DNA from 3 places in the Terribacillus sp. AE2B 122 genome. Region 1 is predicted to be linked to each of the others. Evidence: riboswitches for the same ligand, from Rfam matches in the RefSeq annotation. Region 1 holds a riboswitch; each other region holds the start of a gene.

What was found. A riboswitch is a leader RNA that binds a small molecule or an ion and turns the genes downstream of it on or off. The one in region 1 is predicted to bind S-adenosylmethionine.
Region 2: another riboswitch for S-adenosylmethionine. It lies ahead of AE2B122_RS16460 (hypothetical protein); the one in region 1 lies ahead of AE2B122_RS03520 (Na+/H+ antiporter NhaC family protein).
Region 3: another riboswitch for S-adenosylmethionine. It lies ahead of AE2B122_RS12030 (LLM class flavin-dependent oxidoreductase); the one in region 1 lies ahead of AE2B122_RS03520 (Na+/H+ antiporter NhaC family protein).

What each region holds. Positions count from the first base shown of each region.
Region 1 is NZ_LR700942.1:683,853-686,058, forward strand. Features, by position in the region: gene AE2B122_RS03520 (Na+/H+ antiporter NhaC family protein) at 1-999, opposite strand, end outside; SAM riboswitch class I at 1,086-1,194, opposite strand; gene AE2B122_RS03525 (sugar MFS transporter) at 1,602-2,206, shown strand, end outside.
Region 2 is NZ_LR700949.1:40,597-42,802, forward strand. Features, by position in the region: gene AE2B122_RS16455 (transglutaminase family protein) at 1-407, opposite strand, end outside; SAM riboswitch class I at 629-733, shown strand; gene AE2B122_RS16460 (hypothetical protein) at 814-1,779, shown strand; gene AE2B122_RS16465 (cysteine hydrolase family protein) at 1,927-2,206, shown strand, end outside.
Region 3 is NZ_LR700945.1:230,877-233,082, forward strand. Features, by position in the region: gene AE2B122_RS12020 (CAP domain-containing protein) at 1-835, shown strand, start outside; gene AE2B122_RS12025 (DUF1992 domain-containing protein) at 907-1,278, shown strand; SAM riboswitch class I at 1,291-1,392, shown strand; gene AE2B122_RS12030 (LLM class flavin-dependent oxidoreductase) at 1,472-2,206, shown strand, end outside.

The sequences.
Region 1 (2,206 bases):
TACATCAGTTAGACTCACAAGTCCGGCGATACTAAATTCGGCACCCTTTTTCGTTTTAATTCTTCGCGTTGCCAGGTGCAGAATATAGTCGATTCCTCCGTTAAACTTAATTATCTCTACCATTCCAGCTATTAATATTGCAAGGAAGGCAATTTCATACATACCTGCCATTCCATCACCAATCTGTTGCATCAGGCTCATGAAATGGTAGCTGCCATCTATCAAGCCAACGGCTCCCGCGAGAACAATTCCTAAAACCAGTACGAGGAAGACGTTCATACCGATTAAAGCAAAAACTATAACTAGAACGTAAGGAACTATCTTTATCCAATTATAGCTTATATGATCTACTTGAGCTGATTCACCCATTGCAAGGAATCCTAAAATGATGCTCGTAACAATAGCTGCCGGTAACACAATCCAAAAATTAACTTTAAATTTATCTTTCATCTGTGCGCCTTGCGTACGAACGGCAGTTATCGTTGTGTCTGATATGAAGGATAGATTATCACCGAACATCGAACCACCAACAATCGCTCCCATTACCAAAGCCATCGAAAGACTGGTTTGATCACTTATCCCAACTCCAATTGGAGCTAGTGCTACAATTGATCCAACCGATGTCCCCATCGACAAGGAAATAAAGCATGCAATGACAAATAGGCCAACAACTAGTAGGTTTTGCGGAACGACTGATGTAGTGAGGTTTACAGCAGACTCTACTGCTCCCATGCCTTTGGCAACTTCAGAAAACGCTCCTGCTAAAATAAAAATAATCACCATCAGCATGACATTGGCATTACCTGCACCTTTGCAGAAAATATCAACCTTTTTAGTAAGAGATTCTCTTCGATTCATAGCCAAAGCTACACCCGCTGCTATTGTGATTGCTACTATGACCGGAAAGTTATAAAAATCTCCTGTGATAATTCCTGATCCAATAAATAAAACTAGAAAAACAATAAATGGGATGAGAGCCCATGGATTTGCATTCTTCATTGTTCCACCTCTGATTTTGTTTTACGGCAAAAAATAAAGCCCCATCTTAAATCCATAAGAAGAGGCTTTATATCTATAAAACACTCTTCTTATCTATCAAGCCGCAGCTTGCTGGATTTGGCACAGCAACTTAATCACATAAGCTCCGCTGCCGAGATTTCTTCGGGCCAGTCCCTCCATCTCTCTAAATAAGAAGAAAAGAATATTTTTTTCACAGTAAGTAGGATTATACACATCTCCTTACCTTTTATCAATAGTTTTAGAAATCCTCGATAATGCTTTCATTATAGCTCCTTATTAGAAAGACAATTACACGTGAACATCCCTCTTTTACGCTCTTTCAAAATTGTTGGCTGTAGCGGCTTCTAATTCAAGATTATTTCATCCTTAAAAACTTTTCGTTTCTAATTTCATGAATGTTTAATATGAATGAAGCAGGAGATCGCTGAATAAAAATATAATTAAGTAAGTTTATGCGATTAGATTTGTAAGTCATTTAACACAGCATTGCTTCGATTAATTATGAAGCGTGATTTATATGCATTGCAAACTGCTAACTTTATTTGCAATGTAAGCTCCCTTTATATGAATAGGAGGATATAATGTTCTTCATTTTTTTAATTTACTTATCATTTATCAGCTTAGGATTACCTGATTCTATACTGGGGTCTGCGTGGCCGCTTATGAACACTGACCTTGGCGTTCCGATTGGGAATGCAGGTATTGCTTCTATTATCATATCTATAGGAACAATAATATCCAGTCTGTTTTCATATAGATTAATTAGAGTTCTGGGTACTGGTAAAATCGTTATAATAAGTATAGCTATGACTGCTATTGCACTGCTTGGTTTCTCATTTTCACCTTCTTTTATATGGCTATTATTATGTGCCATACCACTAGGTCTAGGTGCCGGAGCAGTGGATGCAGCTTTAAACAGGTTTGTTGCTACTCACTACGAAGCAAAACATATGAACTGGTTACATGCTTTCTGGGGAGTTGGAGCCCTACTCGGTCCTGTTATTTTATCCGTATTGGTTTTTTGGGGGAATTCTTGGAGAAGTGGTTATTTCACCATTTCAATATTGCAGTTTGCATTAGTCCTGCTGCTACTATTTTCACTTTCAAAGTGGAAAAAATACGAAGATACTGATAGTAATAGAATTCAATATACGAAAGAAATCAATTCAGAAAGCAAAATGGGATT
Region 2 (2,206 bases), on a different contig from region 1:
AGTCGTATCCACTTATTTAAGCTTTTAATATAAACCCCATTAAGAGCATGGATACAATAACCTTTGTCTGGTGTATCGAATAGGGTCAATCTTTGATAGCAAAAGCCTGTTGGAATATTTAATGACCTTAACATGGCTGCAAGCAAATTAGATTTTGCATAACAGATGCCTTCTTTGTATGTAAGTACTTCTGATGCCCTGCAAGTCACACGCTTGCTCTGAATATCCCATGAGTGCCCTATACTATCACGAACATAATGGAATACTACTCTAACTTTGTCTATTTCGGACATTCGAGATGAAATTAGCTCACTGATCTTGTCTCTGATCAGGGGATGTGAGAAATCAATTACATCTGATTCATCCAAATAGTCATTGTAAGATTGTGATTCTGGTATTAAATTCAAATATCTCCCTCCTGTAACTCATATGTATAAATATACCAGTAAAATCAATAGGAGGGTTCATGAATTTTAATTGTTCTAAGTCATTCTTATAAACATACATTAGTAGTTGTCTAAGCAATTTGCTCTTGTATGTCGATGTAACTTCTTATTCCTGAGTAACCCGATAAGTTATATTGACAATCTGATCTCTGTCTGATAAAATTTCTGAAAACTGTATATGTTTCTTATCTAGAGAGGTGGAGGGATATGGCCCTGTGAAACCTCAGCAGCAGGTCTGACAACAGATACTGTGCTAATTCCATCGGTTCATAGCCGGCAGATAAGATGAATAGAGGAAGCCTCTCGACGCATCTTGCACGAGAGGCTTTTGTATTTGTCCCGCTGCCTACAGAAAGGGGAAGGCAACATGTTTGAATTGATTCGAGAACTGTCCAAGTACAAAGGGTATAATCAGTCGTTTGTTTCACAGATCGTTGATAAGATTACACCGTTCGCGGATGAGATGCACTTTGACAGTCGGGGGAATCTTATTGTCCGTAAATATGGAGCAAAGTATTCGCCGAAAATCACCTTGCTGGCGGAGGTAAAGGAAGAGATTTATGTAGTGACGTCCATTACGGAATCAGGCGCGCTTGTAGCAGATGCGAATTATTTCTCGCTTACGTATGCTCAGGGGCAGACTGTTCAAGTGGAGGCAAAGAATGGATTAGTGCAGGGCGTGATTATGGCAGGTGAAGCAGAACAACATGCTGCTGTGATCGACATCGGTGCCAACTCGGAAAACGATGCGCGTGAGATGGGTGTGGAGCCTGGCAATCATGTGACGTTATTTGATGACTTCCTGTATCTTGGTGACGAAGTGAGTGGAAGAGTCGTCGGAAAAGGGTTGGATAACAAAGTGGCACCAGCAATTGCGATCAATCTTCTGCAGCAGTGGGATGCAACAGAAGGGGAAATCACCATTATTTTCTTTCCGTTTCATAATAAAAAGCAACTTACCTATCAGCTTGAAGGAGAAGCGGCCTTTTTTATCGGATCCGTCCCTCGTCAAAGAATTGCGCACAAAAGCCGAGGAGCCATCGAATTAGGAAGCGGAGTTGCGATCAAAGTGGCAGACAAAACAATTCCAATCAATCAGACATTGAAAAATCAGTTGGTCGATTTGGCCATTGCTCATGACATTCCATTTCAGTTGGAATTTCTATTTCGACATCGCTATAAAAAACTATCCACCAAGATTCCAGTGAGTGTCCTAAATATCCCGATCGAGCATCTTGACCAGACGACACAGGTCGTGTCAGTAAAGGACTTGGAGGACACGAATCAGCTAATACAGACTTATCTTTTACGAAGCAAGGAATTACAATTTTAGTTTGTGGTAAAAATCCCCATTACTGTTTAATTTCCAGTATACTGAAGCTAACAGTATAGAGGAGGCGGTTCAGTATGAAACAGACAAATGCAGCATACAAGTCGCAAAGCAGGAGTGCCATAGCAATCAGCTAAAGGGGAGCTTTTATTGAAGCAAGCACTATTGATTATTGATGCACAGCAAGCACTAATTGAGGGCGGAGCAGGAGAGAGACCTGTTTATCGCAAAGAGAACCTGATTGAACAAATTAACCTGGTCATCGGCAAGGCACAAACAGCAGACGCTGCTATTCTTTTCGTCCGTGATACAGATGTCGCGGAAGGACAAGGAACGGGATTCCAGATCCATCCAGGTATCCAAGTACCAAAAGAAGCACCTATCTTTAACAAGCAGGCTACAAATGCTTTCTATGGAACAGGTTTGCTTG
Region 3 (2,206 bases), on a different contig from region 1:
GTTTAAGAAAGTATTAGTAACAACACTATCTACAGCTATCCTAGCAGGTGGCGCTTTGGCAGGAACAGCAAATGCTGCACCAGCTCAACCAACTAAAGAAGAAGCTCAAGTGCACGTAGCACAAGTAGTGAAAAGCGGATCTTTCTCTTCTATCGAAGATTTGAATAAATGGGTGAATGAATATCTATCAGCTTATAACATTCACATTAATACTGATAGCTTGCTAGCGAAGTACAATGTACAGCAGCCAGCTCAACAGGAGAAAGCGCAGACTCAAGCACCTAAGCAAGAGGAAGCGAAAGCACCTGCTTCTAATAAAGAAGAGCAAAAAGCAGCTCCTAAAAAAGAAGAAAAAGCTGAAGAGCAAGCAACTGAACAAAAAGCTCAAGCTCCAGCACAAAAACAAGAAACTGCTTCTGATAACAAGCAAACAGAAGAAAAACAAGCTACTGAAGGTCTAAGTGCATTCGAACAGCAAGTAGTGGACTTGACTAACAAAGAGCGTGAAAAAGCTGGTCTTAAAGCTTTAAAAGCTGATACTGAACTAAGCAAAGTAGCTCGTGCGAAATCCAAAGATATGGCTGACAATGGTTACTTCGATCACAACAGCCCAACTTACGGTTCTCCGTTCGATATGATGAAATCTTTCGGTATTTCTTATAAAACTGCAGGTGAAAACATCGCTCAAGGACAAAAGACTCCAGAAGAAGTCGTTGAAGCATGGATGAACAGCCAAGGTCACCGTGAGAATATCCTTAACCCTGATTACACTAATATCGGTGTAGGTTATGTAGAAAACGGTAACTACTGGACACAACAATTCATTGGTAAATAATTCAGATTATTGTATAATGAAAAGCAACCGATTATAATCGGTTGCTTTTCTTGTATATAGGGAGTGATTATATGGATCTGATTTCGCTGCTTGCGGAAGAACGAATCAAGCAGGCTGAAGCCAATGGAGAGTTCCGTAACCTTCCAGGAGCAGGAAAACCTTTGGAGCTGGAGGACTTATCAGGTGTACCGGAGGATATGCGGATGAGCTACAAAATTCTCAAGAATGCTGGATATATTCCGCCTGAAATGGAGCTGCAAAAAGAGATTGTAGCACTGCGCGATTTACTTCACGTTTGTACGAACGACACTGAACGAGCGTGTTACCGAAAGCGGATCAGCGAGAAAGAGATCCAATACGAAGCACTGCTTCAGAAGCTTAAGCGAAATTCGCCAGACACTCTCAGTCAATATCGGGAACAAATCGAACATAAACTAACCTAACTAAATAATATTTTCTTATCACGAGAGGTGGAGGGACTGGCCCTTTGAAGCCTCGGCAGCAGGCAGTAATGTACTGTGCCAATTCCAGCAGACGACAAGTCTGACAGATAAGAGGAGCATTTTACCTTGGATAAGGAGCCTCTTCTGTAAAACGGAAGAGGCTTTTTTTACATAATTAGAGGAGTGGAGAACAATGACGAAACAAATTATCCTGCAAGCATTTGATATGACAGCCGCCAATCATAACGCCCATGGCTTATGGAAGCATCCGGAGAACAGAAGGCATCGGGAATATAAGTCGCTGGATTACTGGATAGAGCTTGCACGCCTTTTGGAAAAAGGAAAGTTTGATGCGATTTTCTTTGCAGATGTACTTGGTGTTTATGACGTATATGGAGGGGATGAAAAGGCAGCGCTGCGTGACGGAGTGCAAGTGCCGCTTAATGATCCAGCCTTCGTTATCCCGGCCATGGCAGCTGTGACGAAGCATTTGTCCTTCGCTGTCACTGTCAGTACATCTTATGAACAGCCATTTCATAATGCGCGTAAATTTTCGACGCTTGATCACCTGACAAATGGGCGTGTTGCTTGGAATATCGTTACATCCTATTTACCGAATGCTGCTCAGAATTTTGGGATGGATAAGATGGTTAAGCATGATGAACGTTACAGAATAGCTGATGAATTCCTAGAGGTTTCTTATAAGCTGCTAGAGGATAGCTGGGAAGAGGATGGTGTTATCTCGGATCCGGAAACAGGGGTTCTAGTGGATCCGGAAAAAGTTCACCGTATAAAACATAAGGGTACCTATTTCTCAGTAGAAGGGCCGCATGTGAGTGAGCCATCTCCGCAGCGTACACCTGTGCTTTACCAAGCAGGTACTTCGGAAAAAGGCAGGGATTTCGCAGCAAGACATGCTGAATGTGTT